DNA from 2 places in the Caldanaerobius fijiensis DSM 17918 genome. Region 1 is predicted to be linked to the other one. Evidence: riboswitches for the same ligand, from Rfam matches in the RefSeq annotation. Region 1 holds a riboswitch; the other holds the start of a gene.

What was found. A riboswitch is a leader RNA that binds a small molecule or an ion and turns the genes downstream of it on or off. The one in region 1 is predicted to bind lysine.
Region 2: it holds a riboswitch for lysine, as region 1 does, so the genes downstream of both, BUB87_RS11445 (aspartate-semialdehyde dehydrogenase) here and lysA (diaminopimelate decarboxylase) in region 1, are expected to answer to the same signal.

The regions. Positions count from the first base shown of each region.
Region 1 covers NZ_FQVH01000003.1:44,494-51,968, forward strand. Annotated here, with positions in the region: gene serA (phosphoglycerate dehydrogenase) at 1-1,501, shown strand, start outside; gene BUB87_RS02520 (hypothetical protein) at 1,826-4,036, shown strand; gene BUB87_RS02525 (50S ribosomal protein L25) at 4,173-4,769, shown strand; gene lysA (diaminopimelate decarboxylase) at 4,832-6,172, opposite strand; lysine riboswitch at 6,244-6,418, opposite strand; gene BUB87_RS02535 (hypothetical protein) at 6,505-6,960, shown strand; gene BUB87_RS02540 (hypothetical protein) at 6,960-7,403, shown strand.
Region 2 covers NZ_FQVH01000035.1:7,198-14,672, reverse strand. Annotated here, with positions in the region: gene ftsX (permease-like cell division protein FtsX) at 1-357, opposite strand, end outside; gene ftsE (cell division ATP-binding protein FtsE) at 354-1,034, opposite strand; gene BUB87_RS11455 (PucR family transcriptional regulator) at 1,050-2,111, opposite strand; gene BUB87_RS11450 (ABC transporter ATP-binding protein) at 2,224-3,339, opposite strand; lysine riboswitch at 3,547-3,718, shown strand; gene BUB87_RS11445 (aspartate-semialdehyde dehydrogenase) at 3,800-4,780, shown strand; gene dapA (4-hydroxy-tetrahydrodipicolinate synthase) at 4,798-5,676, shown strand; gene dapB (4-hydroxy-tetrahydrodipicolinate reductase) at 5,703-6,458, shown strand; gene dapD (2,3,4,5-tetrahydropyridine-2,6-dicarboxylate N-acetyltransferase) at 6,463-7,182, shown strand; gene BUB87_RS11425 (single-stranded DNA-binding protein) at 7,235-7,475, opposite strand, start outside.

The sequences.
Region 1 (7,475 bases):
ATTGTTAAAGATCATAGATGAGTATGATGCTATTATTGTCAGAAGCGTAACAAATGTTTCGGAAGAACTGATGAAGGCCGGGAAAAAGTTAAAAGTAGTAGGTAGAGCTGGAAATGGGACTGATAATATAGATCTGGATGCTGCAACACGGCTGGGAATAATTGTAGTCAACACGCCTGAAGGAAATATTATAGCAGCAGCAGAGCTCACTATTGCACATATACTCGCGATATCCAGGAATTTACCTCAAGCTAATTATGCAGCCAAACAAAAGGATTTTAGAAGAAATAGATTTAACGGAGTAGAGCTTTATGGCAAAACCGTAGGTATCATCGGCCTTGGCAGGATAGGTTCACTGGTGGCTACAAGGTTAAAGGCATTTGGTATGCGTGTCATAGCCTATGACCCTTATATTTCTGATGAGAGATTTACTAAATTTGGGGCAGAAAAGGTAGAAAATCTAGATGACCTGCTTAGGCAATCAGATTTTATTACTATTCATACGCCGAGAACTCCTGAAACTATGGGAATGATAGGAAAGGAAGAACTTAAAAAGGTAAAAAAAGGCGTTAGAATTGTTAACTGCGCCAGGGGTGGACTCATAGACGAAGAAGCTCTTTATGAGGCGTTAAAAGAGGGAATTGTTGCAGCCGCCGCATTGGATGTTTTTGTAAAGGAACCGTCTTACGAGAAGGAACGGGATGAAGATTTTGATAATCCACTGTTGAATTTAGACAATGTAATTGTAACACCTCATTTAGGTGCATCTACTGTAGAGGCACAGTACAACGTAGGTTATTCGGTAGCAAAAGCGGTTATTGCGGCTCTAAACGGTGAAATTACACCTAATGTTGTGAACATGCCTCAGCTGGATAAAGAAGAACTTTTTGCAATGAAGCCATTTTTAAACCTTGGAGAAAAGATAGGGAATATCTATTATCAGGTGGAGAGAGAACCGGTAAAGAAGATCGAAATAAACTTAAGCGGGGATGTAGCGCAGTGCCGTTCGCAGTTTATATCTATGTCGGTGTTAAAAGGGTTGCTGGATCCTGTTTTAAATGAGCGGGTAAATTTTGTCAATGCTGAATATGTTGCAAAGTCCAGGGGCATTGATGTGGTTGTAAGCAGCAGCAATGAAGTGAGCGATTATACGAATCTGGTCAAAGTGCGCTTTGAAAATGCTAAACGCTCATTGGAGTTTGCAGGTACAGTGTTTGGTAAAAATGAACTGCGTATAGTAAACTTCATGGGTTATGAGGTAGAGTTTGCACCATCGGAGTATATGCTGGTGGTTAAAAATGTGGACAAACCCGGTGTCATAGGTCAGATTGGTACACTTTTAGGCGTTTCAAAAGTCAATATTTCCATGATGAGGGTTAGCCCATCAAAAGATGGGAAGGCCTTAATGGTGCTTGGCATAGATAGGGGATTATCCAGGGAAACCTTGTCTATGATAAAAAACATAGAGGGCGTAGAAAATGCCATTATGATGAATTTGTGATTTTGGCATAATTTTGTACTTGAAAAACACCTGAAATAATATTATACTTATAGCTGAGAAGAGAAAACGAAATCCTGTTGGGTGCGTGGTGCCCCTGTTTAACAACCCACAGCTGATAATAGGGAGCCGGAGTCCCTGTGTGGATGAGAAGCCTGCGTTGACAGGACCTCAGAAGCACAGGGCAGGCTCCCACCCTACGAGAGTAGGGTTGGTTTAAACGGGCAAAACGGCCAGACGGGATCCAGTAGAGAGCCCTTAAATGAGGGCTCTTTATTTTTGTTTTTTTTTACGGTATAATAAAAAATAAAAAACGGAGAGATATATATGAGAAAAAATTCCTTTATAGTAATAGTAGCACTTCTTTTGATGATATTTTCTACTTTTAGCCCAAAAGCGTACGCTGCCAGTGCTAATGGCAGGCCAAAGTTTGTTATCGTAGTTATGAACAAAGTGGGATTGAGAGATTACGTAAAGTATGAGCTGCCCAACATAAAAAAACTTATACAATCAGGTGCCTTAGGCCTCCTCAATGTGAGAACGGCTAAAAACTATCATGAACCTTCTGCCTATTTGAGCATTGGCGCTGGATCCAGAGCAGAAAGCGACTATAATGGAGGATATGCGTTTAATTATAATGAGATGTACGATTTCGGAAGAGCGGGAGAACTCTACCATATATATACAGGAAACAATGCTTCAAAAGGCGATGTGGTAAATTTAAGCATCAATAGTTTAAAAGAGGTTTCTGCAAAGCAGGATCACCAGGTAGTGCCGGGCTTATTAGGACAGATTCTTAAAGATAAAGGAATACCTGTTGCTGTGCTGGGTAATGCTGATTTGCCAGATACATATAGGAGATATGTTTCGCTCATAGGAATGGATGAAAATGGCAAAGTTAAGGGCGATGTATCCGGTAACTTATCTAAGGATGACATGAATGCACCATACCTTATGAGCACCGATTATGATAAATTGTACGATGAATATCAGAAGTATTCTTCAAAGGGCGGCTTGCTTGTGATTGAGCTAGGAGATACCAGCAGAGCTGATGACTTTACATCAATGACAACACCTGATCTGGGTACTTATTACAGAGAACAAGCATTGAAGAAAGCCGATGCTTTTGTAGGGAAAATTGCCAGGTCGATGGATTTTAAAAAGGACATTTTGATGATTGTTACACCATATCCGTCAAAAGAAGATATAGCCAGCAATCACCTTTTGACGCCTATTTTAGTGGTCGGAGACGATTATAAGGGTGGTTTTATTACATCCTTTTCCACAAAAAGATTAGGTATTGCGCAAAACATAGACATTGCCCCCACTGTGCTTCATTTTTTTGATATAAGTGTGCCTAAATCAATGATGGGATTACCTCTGACGAGTATACAGAAATCGCCCGATATCGGTGAGGTACAGTTTAATACAGCGCAATCTAAATTGAATTATCTTAGCTACATGAACGAAAAGATTGTCGCCACTTATGTTCAGCGGCCATTTTTTATAAAGACCTATGTTATTGTTCAGATAGTAGTTTTGTTTCTAGCTATTATGGCACTGTTTTTCAGGGATGAGTATGCAAAACACATTAAGCCGCTGATTTTAGCTAATATGGCTGTACCTTTGGTTTTTTTGATTCTCCCTGTTTTTGATGTAAATTCAGCTTTTTTCAAAGCTGTCATTATATTGGCAGTACTTATTGCAATGGTCTTTTTGTCATTAACACTATCCAGAAATAACATGGATGTGATAATGACCCTCTGTATTATAACTGCTGCACTCTTAGCAATGGATATACTGACAGGGCAGAAATTGATGAAAAATTCGATATTGGGTTATGATCCCATTATTGGAGCAAGATATTATGGCATTGGCAATGAGTATATGGGGGTTTTGATGGGGTCCAGTATTATAGGTTTAACAGCCCTTATAGATAGATATAAAAAACCGTTTATGAAATACGTTGTTTCAGCCATATTCATATTTTTAATTTATATAATAAGTGCCCCCAGCCTTGGCACCAAATTAGGAGGGTTTATTGTCTCATTTATGGCTTATGGTACGTCTATGCTGTTGTTGTTTAACTTCAAATTTAACAAAAAAAATTTTGTATATTTGTTTGGATTTATGCTAATTATGATGATAGGTTTGTTTATTTACGACATGCTAAGAGGAGGTCAGTCTCACATAGGGAGAACTGCTTTGCTGGTTAGAGAGGAGGGCATCATGCCACTTCTTATGATATTCCAGCGTAAGTTATCAATGAATATAAAGCTTATAAGGTATACTATATGGACAAAAGTCCTGATAACATTTATTTTGGTTTTAGGGTTTTTGTTCTATAAACCTACAAACATACTCATAAATATATTTAAGCGCAACAAAGCGGTTTACGCTGGCTTTTTGGGTAGCACAGTGGGTATGCTTTTTGCCCTGGTTTTTAATGATGCGGGTATTGTAGCTGCTGCAACCATGTTTATATTTGTGGTTCCGTCTTTTCTGGTTATGGTGATCGACGAACTGAGCAACCCTTGACATCCTCGTCTGGAAGATATATACTGAAAACAGGGTAAGGCATGTCCTCAGGAATTTACGCTTTGGTGTTCTATTAAAGCTATCGTTGCTTATGGCAAAAGCAGTTCAGAAGAGTTCAGAAAGGAGATGTTTTGATATGGAAACTGTCAATCTTGAGGTAAAGACAAGAGAAGCAGGGAAAAGTGCTGCTCGCAAATTGAGGGAGAAAAATCTAATTCCTGCTGTTGTCTATGGGAAAGGTTTGGACAGTTTACCTATAGCCGTTAATGCATCAAAGTTCAACGAGATATATAAAAAGCACGGCCATAGCACGATTTTAAACCTGGTACTGGATGGCCAGGTGATACCTGGGATCATAAAAGAGGTGCAGTATGGTATCCTGGATAACAAGATAATACATATTGACTTCCAGCGAGTTTCTATGGAAGAGGATATTGAGGCAGAGGTCCCGATAGTGGTGGAAGGAACAGGTCTTATAGAGAGCAAAGGTGCTATTGTACAGCACCAGTTGAGAGAAGTGTCTGTGAGGTGTAAGGCTAAGGATCTACCTGAGAGTATTACGGTAGATGTATCTAATATGGAGATTGGAGATGTGGTTAAAGTGTCTGATCTCTCTGTGGCAGAAGCCGTTAAGATTCTTGATGACCCTGAGGAGATTGTCTTATCTATAATAGTTCCTGAAATCAGCGAAGTTGAGGAAGAAGAGCAGCCAGAAGAGGCTGAAAAAGAATAGAGAAAATAAAAGCCGGTTCTTAACCGGCTTTTATTTTCTCTATCCAATTTACGTAATGCATATTATATAGCGCTGACGCTGGCATCTTCACTTATATCCTGGTAGCTATTTTTGCTTAGCCTGGCAGGAATAACATCATTTCTCACCAGATCTTCATATGTTTCGCGCTTTACGATGATGTCTGCACGGCCATCTTTTACCAACACCACAGCGGGTTTTGTGAGCCGGTTGTAATTACTGGCCATGGAATAATTGTATGCTCCTGTGCTCAATACGGCGATGATATCTCCTGGGACTATATGAGGAAGACATATATCCCAGATCAACATATCTCCAGATTCACAACACTTACCTGCGATGGAAACGACCTCGCTATTTTTTTCAAAGACCTTGTTGGCGATGACGGCTTCATACTTAGCACCGTATAAAGCCAGCCGCGGATTGTCTGTCATACCGCCGTCTACCGAGATATACTTTCTTATGCCTGGTATCTCCTTGATGGCGCCGACAGTATACAAGGTTATGCCAGCATTGGCTATAATAGACCTTCCAGGTTCGACAATTACTTTCGGCATTTTTATATCAAGTTTATTTACCATTTTGTTCAAAGTGCTAAACACCATATCAGCGTAGTCTTCTATAGTGGCTGGATCATCTTCTTCAGTATAATATACCCCAAAACCACCGCCTAGATCCAGTTCTTCTGCTTCGTAACCTGTTTCATCTTTTATCTGCCTTATAAAACTTGTGGTTATTTCTACTTCATGCTTATACGATTGCATATCGAAGATCTGGGAGCCTATGTGGCAGTGGATACCTTTTAAATTTAAATTCGGCATCTTTATCGCCATATCAATAGCTTTCATGGCCTGGCCATCGGGGACGTTAAATCCAAATTTTGAATCCAGTTGCCCCGTCATAATGTATTCATGGGTGTGGGCTTCTATTCCCGGCGTTATCCTTATGAGAATATCTGCTTTTTTACCCAATGTACCTGCTATATGGTTTAGAATTTCTAATTCATAAAAATTATCCACTATAATACGTCCTACACCGGATTTGAGAGCAAATACCAGCTCTTCTGGGCTCTTGTTATTGCCGTTAAAATACACCTTGTTCATTGGGAATCCGGCCTGAACAGCAGTATATATTTCGCCTCCTGAAACGACATCTAGGCCTAATCCTTCTTCATCGATCAAACGGACCATAGCCATGTTCATGAAGGCTTTGGAAGCGTATAAAACCAGCCCATTATTCTTTTTCATAAAAGAATCATAATATCTCTTGCACGTTTGGCGAACAAGATCTTCATCGATAACGTATAGAGGAGTTCCAAATTTTTTAGCTAATCGAACAGCATCACATCCACCTATTTCCAGGTGATTTTTAGAATTGACCTTCATAGTACCATGTAATCTCACTTACTTCACTCCCTTAAATAATTGCGCATTTAAGGGAGTTTCCTCCCTTCCATGCGCGAGATAGCTCTCCACCGGCGGTTGTGCCGGTGACAGTCCTGTACCTATTCGATACAGGCCCAGCTACAAGAGATGGGCTTCTCTTGCGCTTCGGCGAAATACCCTTTCAGCCAGTTCATCGCTTCCCGGGCTCCGTGGCTTACTGATGTATTTCGCGCCTCTACTTCACTGCTGGAAGATGAGGTGTTCGTTTTTTACATTTTACAGCATAAAAAATATTATGTCAAGGGAAAATAAATGCATGGAGGTAGTTGTTTATGCAAAAGTTGACGCCGCAGGAACTTATGTATAGCTGCTTGAATAAAGCCGAGGAACAGGAAATGGTGCTAAAGGATAAATGCAATAAGTATGCCAGACGAATCGGTGACCCTGTGATAGCTGGGATTTTAAACGAGTGCAGCAAGATGGCAGATGATCACATATATGATATAAAGCAAAAGAAAAAGTCAATAAATATACCTTCACTGATTAAAACCAATATGTCACTGGATACGCTTGATTTGATGCAGGACCTCGTAAAAGAGATGACAAAACTTCAAACCTTTTATAATGATCAAATGATATTGATAACCAATCCTGATATAAGGGGACTTTTGACGAAGCTGAGAGACGAAGTAATGAAGGCCATATCGATGCTTCAGCAGCGAATAGAAGCGATGGAATCTAAGCCCACTGAAATCAATAAGGTTTTTTCAACGAGAGAAGGGTTGTAATGGGCTGGGTTCTCGCATTTGTTTTGAGCTGGATTTTGTTCCTGATTTGTATAGACTGGAAAAGATTATGGCCGAATGTAATAGGAGGCATATGGGCATCCATAATACAGATCATGGTAGATAAGATTTTTATAGGTTTAAACCTATATGCTATAAAAGAAAGCATCCTGTGCATATCGGGAGCCGGGTCGATTTTTTTTACATTGGGGCCGGTTTTTACTATGGGCACACTGATGGTACAACATCTCCCGAAAAATAGATGGGCGAGGCTTTTAAATATATTTATATGGGTTGGGTTTTTCATGCTTTTTGAGCGTGTCATGTGGGTATTCGGCTATCTGGAATACCGACACTGGAATTCGCTCTACAGCTTTTGGATTGATATAATGGCGCTAATTGATATTTCGTGGTTTGGAGAAAATTTTGTCAAAAGGATGAGGTAATAGCAAATGTATCTTTTGGTAGTTTATTTGATAGGCATAGGAGCACTGGTTTATATTTACATAAGAATTTTA
Region 2 (7,475 bases), on a different contig from region 1:
ATCTTTTTCCAAGCCATTGAGCAGGTAGGCATTTTTGCCCAGCTGCTTTTTGTAATTTTCCAGTGCCTGCTGCTTAGACTCATATTTTACACTTTTCACTCCATCCACTTGGCTTATCTGATTTTTAATGGCGTTTACATCATCTCCTTTGATATTATCCTGTATATATGCCCTTAAAACCAGTTCCGATTCCACCTGAGACGCTATATAATCCACATTCATTACAAGAGCTGTAAACACTCCCAAAACCACCAGTGATACAACAACAGCAGTTATAGCGGCCACCGCCATAGCCCTATTTCTCCATAGATTCACCATGCCCTCGCTTATGAAATACTTAATTCTTCTATATATCATATGTCATACGCTCCCTTTATCTGGTCCTTGACTATATTGCCTTTGACAAGGGTAACAACCCTTTTTCTCATCCTATCCACTATATCTTTGGCATGGGTTACCATGAGCACGGTGGTTCCTCTTCTGTTTATGTCATTGATGATCTGCATAATCGCCCACGAATTGTCCGGGTCCAGATTGCCTGTGGGCTCATCAGCGATGAGTATAAGCGGCTTATTGACCACTGCCCTGGCAAGGCTCACTCGCTGCTGCTCTCCACCGGATAACTGGTGCGGATAGCTGTTAGCTTTATCTACAAGGCCTACCATATCCAGTACCGAGTAAATATGTTTTTTAACATCTTTAATTGGATTTCCCGCCACCAGCATAGCAAATTCGATGTTTTCGTATACCGTCTTATTGGGTAGCAGCCTGAAGTCCTGAAATACCACCCCTATATTTCTTCTGTGATGAGGTATTTTAGACCTCTTTAATCGGCTGATATCCTCACCGTTTACGATTATCTGCCCCGTAGTAGGCTCTTCTTCTTTTAGCAAAAGCTTTATAAGCGTAGATTTCCCAGCACCGCTGGAACCCACTACAAACACAAACTCACCCTTGTTTATGCTCAAATTGATATTAGAAAGCGCAATAACGCCGTTTGGATATACCTTGGAAACACCGATTAACTCTACCATCATTAAAACAACTCCTTAAGTATCCGTAAGCGCATATTTTTCCATAAACTTTATGTATTCGTCAAACATAAGCGCGATTTTTAAGATAACCGCATCGTCAAAATCCCTCAAATCAAGACCTAACAACCTCTGAATTTTGTCCAGGCGATACACCAGCGTGTTCCTGTGAATATACAGGTTTCTGGAAGCCTCGCTTATGTTGAGATTGCTCTCAAAAAACTTTAAAGCTGTATCATACAATTCTTTATCTTCCAGAAAATCTTTTTTGTTTTTAAATATCTCATTTAAATAAGCTTTCTCAATTTCTATAGGTATCTGACTTATCAAACGCTTTAGCCCCAGCTGTTCATAATCCAATATCTTGTTTTTGTCTTCGAATATTTCCCCAAGGACCATAGCTGTCTCAGCCCTTTTATATATCTTTCTTAAATCGTATAGGCTCTTGCTTATGCCGCCTATAGCAACCTTTACTTTTTCATATAATTCTGCAATTAGCGTATCTAAAATAGACATGGCCACCTTTTGGGGGCTGTCGCCGTTTTCTTCCACACTCTTTATGAGAAGCACTTTGTCCGTATCGATATCTATAAGGATTTCCGATGCTTCATCGGGAAACATTTGTTTCAGAATCTCTCTTACCTCTTCAAATGAAGAATTCATCTTGACGAGTATAACCATCCTATCTTTGATAACAGGTACCTCGGTCTTTTCTGCGGCCTTTTCTATATTTATATCGCGCCCCTCTATAATATTGCGAAAAATACTTAACCTGTTTGTATCTGTCTTGTTAAAGCCTATGATCATCTGCTCGATGAGCCCTATATATTTCTGCACCTCCGGAGATAATCCTTTCATAGCAATGCAACACAAAAATTTTCCGTTCATTCTTACACTTTTATAAATCCAGTTGTTTATAACAAAAAAATTGTCGTACTCAAAAAAATCCTCAAAATTCGCTATAGGTATAGAAGTGCCTTCGCTGCTGCCCACAATGCATTTTCCTTCAGCATCGTATATATTAAAAGGCAGACCTACAATATCCATAACCTTTTCGTATACACTTTTGTATATATCCACAGAAATCAACCCCTAATACATAGTATACTATATTAATGACAAAGAAAAAAGCAGAAATAATATCTATATAATTATTTCTGCTTTTCATTTGAAAATCCTTCTTTAATTTAACTTATCTGTTCAAAATAGATTTTTCCGTCTCCTTGTCAAACAGATGTATCTTATTCATATCAAAGGCTATCTTCTGCATATCCCCTTCTTTTGCCTTGCTTCTGGGATCAACGCGAGCTATAATCTGCTGACCTTTTAGATCCATGTAAAGGAACGTCTCTGCACCTAAAAGCTCTACTACTTCGACCTTTGCATCAATAACAGCTCCTGGATTGGCGCTTATGAACACTTCCTCATCGTGGATATCCTCAGGCCTGATGCCCAGCACAACCTCCTTGCCTATATATGACCTGTTGACGAGCTTTTTAACCTTTCCATCAGGCAACTTCAGAGAAAAACCTTTAAACTCCGCATAGACCTCAGAGTTCTTCTCTACCAACCTTACGTCTATGAAATTCATCTGCGGACTTCCGATGAATCCGGCCACAAACATGTTGGCAGGATAATCGTATATGGTCTGCGGCGTATCCACCTGCTGTATAACCCCGTCTTTCATGACGACGATTCTGTCGCCCATTGTCATGGCCTCTGTCTGATCGTGAGTTACGTATATAAATGTGGTCTGAAGTCTCTCATGAAGCTTACTGATCTCTGTCCTCATCTGAACTCTTAATTTTGCGTCCAGGTTTGACAAGGGCTCGTCCATCAAGAAGACCTTGGGTTCACGCACAATAGCACGGCCTAATGCCACCCTCTGCCTCTGACCTCCTGAAAGGGCCTTAGGCTTTCTATCCAACAGGTGCTCAATATCAAGTATCCTCGCCGCTTCTCTTACCCTCTTATCTATCTCAGCCCTTGGCATTTTTCTCAGCTTAAGTCCAAACGCCATATTGTCATACACCGTCATATGAGGGTACAGCGCGTAGTTCTGGAAAACCATCGCGATATCCCTATCTTTAGGCGGAACGTCATTGACCAATCTATCGCCAATATACAGTTCACCCTCTGTAATTTCTTCAAGGCCTGCTACCATCCTCAACGTAGTAGATTTTCCGCAACCTGATGGTCCGACTAATACTATAAACTCTTTATCCTTTATCTCCAGATTGAAGTTATCGACAGCCTTTACTCCGCCTTGGTAGACCTTAGAAACGTTCTTTAAGATAACCTGTGCCATAATTCTTCCTCCAATCATTAGTGTATTAACGTTTACAAACGTTACAGGTATATTATAATATAAATTGTCGAAAATTTATATTATGTATACTATACATAGTTTTATATCATTTTTTGTTAAAAAACGATATACTCTTCTTCCCTTTAATTTATGTTTGACTTAAAGTAACAACTCTGGTATATTAGAATAAAATATAATATTGAAGACATAACAGATAGAGGCGCGCTGTTTATGAGTACTGTATGGGAGATGGGAGAAGTCGATGAACTGCAGAAAAGGAAACAGCGCCGAAGGGCCGGTATTCTCCGTACCGGTGACCTGGTCAGTATGTGAACAACATGCTGACTGTCATCAGCGATGATGGAGAGCTATCTGGTTTATAGTCGTGATGTCTATAATGCCAGCTAGTTATTCCACATAACTAGATTTTTTTATAACTATTTTTATAGGAGGTATTTTAATGAAGAAAAACGTAGCTATAGTCGGTGCCACAGGACTTGTCGGAAGGACTTTTCTCAAGGTACTGGAAGAGCGCAATTTCCCCATCGAAAATCTGTACCTCTTTGCGTCTAAAAAATCAGCAGGTACAAAGATAAACTTCAAAGGCACAGACTATGTAGTAGAAGAACTAACAGAGAATTCTTTTGACCGCCCTATTGATATTGCGCTATTTTCTGCTGGGGCCAGCGTAAGCCTGAAGTTTGCGCCTATAGCAGCATCAAAGGGAGTCGTGGTCATAGATAATAGCAGTGCATGGAGAATGGATGACAGCGTACCCCTCGTAGTACCTGAGGTAAATCCTCAAGACGTTGGATGGAACAAAGGAATCATCGCAAATCCCAATTGTTCCACGATACAGATGGTGGTGGCCTTAAAACCCTTACATGATGCATTTAAGATAAAGAGGATCGTGGTATCTACGTACCAGGCGGTTTCCGGTTCTGGCAAAAAAGGTGTTGATGATCTCAGGAGGACATTAAACGGTGAACAGCCACAGTTTTATCCGCATCCCATAGCCAACAATTGCTTGCCACATATAGATGTATTCCTGGATAATGGCTACACCAAGGAAGAGATGAAAATGGTCAACGAAACCAAGAAGATCATGGGCGACAGCAGTATAAAGGTAACCGCTACTACAGTCAGGGTCCCCGTTGAAAATAGCCACAGCGAATCAGTCAACGTGGAATTTGAAAAGCCCTTTGAGCTATCTCAGGTATTCGACATCCTGTCAAAGGCCCCCGGTGTCATCGTCATGGATAAACCACAAGAGAATGTATATCCACTGGCAACCATTGCATCTGGGCACGACGAAGTCTATGTTGGCAGGATAAGAAGAGATGAAACCGTGGAAAACGGCCTGAACCTGTGGATAGTAGCAGATAACATAAGAAAGGGCGCCGCAACCAACGCCGTCCAGATAGCCGAATTGTTGTTATAAATGAAAGGAGTGGTACAATGCCCATATTTAAAGGATCGGGAGTGGCCATAGTTACGCCCTTTACCGAGGATGGGGTAAACTATGACAAATTGGGAGAGTTGCTGGAATGGCATATAGAAAATCATACAGACGCCATAATCATATGCGGTACTACCGGAGAAGCATCTACTATGACCGATGAAGAGCGAAAGGGCGCTATCAAGTACACCGTTGAAAAAGTCGCAGGGAGAATACCCGTCATAGCGGGAACCGGGTCTAACGACACCGCTCACTCTATTGAACTCAGCAAATACGCTGAAAGCGTAGGCGCCGACGCCCTCCTGTGCATAACGCCCTATTACAACAAGACGACTCAAAAAGGTTTGGTAGCTCATTTCACCGCTATAGCCGATAGTGTAAACATACCCATCATTATATACAACGTGCCTTCAAGGACCGGTATGAACATAACGCCTGAAACGCTCTGCACCTTATCAAACCATCCCAATATAAGGGGCGTAAAAGAAGCCAGCGGCAATATAAGCCAGGTGGCTGAAATCGCCAGATTGTGCAGAGACAAGCTGGACATATATTCTGGCAATGACGATCAGGTCGTACCAATCCTATCGCTGGGCGGAGTAGGCGTTATATCCGTTACAGCCAATATTCTTCCTGCAAAGGTACACGAAATGGTGGAAAAATACTTAAGCGGCGATGTGGAGGGCGCAAGAGAGCTTCAGCTGGAACTTAATCCTTTAAATAACATCCTGTTCATAGAGACAAACCCCATACCTGTAAAAACCGCCATGAACATGATGGGCATGGGCGTAGGCAAACTCAGACTCCCGCTGGTAGACATGGAGGATAATCACAAAGAGATGTTGAGGCAAATGTTAAAGAAATATGGCTTGCTGTAAAGCCATGATATAGAAAGGTGAATAAAATGATAAGGTTGATACTACATGGATGTAACGGAAAAATGGGGAAAAACGTGATAGATGCCGTCAAAAACAGCAGTAAATTTACAATAGTGGCAGGTGTCGACAAAATAAACTCAAAACAGGACTTCCCAGTCTATAGTAGATTAAAGGAGGTTAAAGAGCCTGCCGATGTGGTCATAGACTTTTCGTTCCACACAGCCATACCGCAACTCGTAGAGGATGCCGCAGAACTAAACCTCCCTGTAGTAATAGCTACTACAGGGCTGGACGCAAAAGAGGAAGCCCTCGTCCTTGAAAAATCGGCTCAGATACCCATATTTATGTCAGCAAACATGTCCTTAGGCATAAACCTTCTTGTAAAGCTGGTGACACAGGCGGCAAAAGTACTCTACGAAAACAGTGACATAGAAATTATAGAAAAACATCACAATCAAAAGCTGGACGCTCCCAGCGGCACCGCCCTCATGATCGCAAAAGCTATCAACGACACCCTCGGCAACACATTCAATTTTACTTATGGTAGAAATCCATCAAGCGGCAAAAGGGAAAAAAATGAGCTGGGCATACACGCCATAAGAGGAGGTACTATAGTAGGAGAACATGAAGTGATCTTTGCAGGCCGCGACGAGGTCCTTGAAATCAAACACACAGCACAATCCAGAGCGGTGTTCGCTGAAGGCGCATTAAAGGCCGCTGAATTTATCATCGGAAAGCAGCCAAAATTATATTCAATGAAAGACTTATTAGAGGAAGGATGAAAGCATGAGCACACAAGATGAATTCTTAAATGATCCTTATCAGATCGCCCGATACATAAAAAACGCCAAAAAGTCCACACCGGTCAAGGTGTATGTAGAAGGCAACCTTGATAAAAACACCTTTACAGATTTTAAAGGCTTCGGGTATGGCCCTTTCTGGGTATTATTCGGAGAATACGACATCATCAAAGAATACCTGGAAAAATATAAAAACCTCATCAAAGATTATGTCATCGAAAATGACAGAAGAAATTCAGCCATACCACTTCTGGATATCAAGAATCTGGAGGCGAGGATAGAGCCCGGTGCCATCATCAGAGATATGGTAAAAATCGGGAAAAATGCTGTTATAATGATGGGGGCCGTCATCAATATAGGTGCTGAGATCGGTGAAAACTCCATGATCGACATGAACGCGGTCATAGGTGCAAGGGCTAAAATAGGAAAGAACGTCCACGTAGGCGCAGGAAGCGTTGTGGCAGGTGTATTAGAACCTCCCAGCAGCGTGCCTGTTGTCGTCGAAGACGGCGTATTAATAGGAGCCAATGCAGTGGTATTAGAAGGCGTTCATATAGGCGAAAAAGCGGTAGTAGCTGCAGGCTCGGTAGTCATAGAAGATGTACCCCCAGGAATGGTCGTCGCAGGTGTGCCTGCCAAGATCGTCAAAAGCGTAGACGATAAGACCAGAGATAAAACAAAACTCCTGGATGATTTAAGAGGCTAAAAATCTAAGCGTAAGCCTTTTGCGCGATGCTGCTAAGGCTTACGCTTATCTGTTATTCATCATTTTCTTTTACTTTGTTTCCATTATCGACCTTTTCCATCTTTGAAATGGATACCTCGTACGCTGTCTTTGTTACAACCTCATCCTCTGATATCCTTTTTTGATATTCCCTGCTTTGAATCCTTCCCCACAATCTTATCCTGTCACCCACTTTTAACTTTTCGCTATAGCGGGCATTTCTACCCCAAGCGATCACAGGTATATAATCAGATTTCCTGTAAGCCCTGTTTACA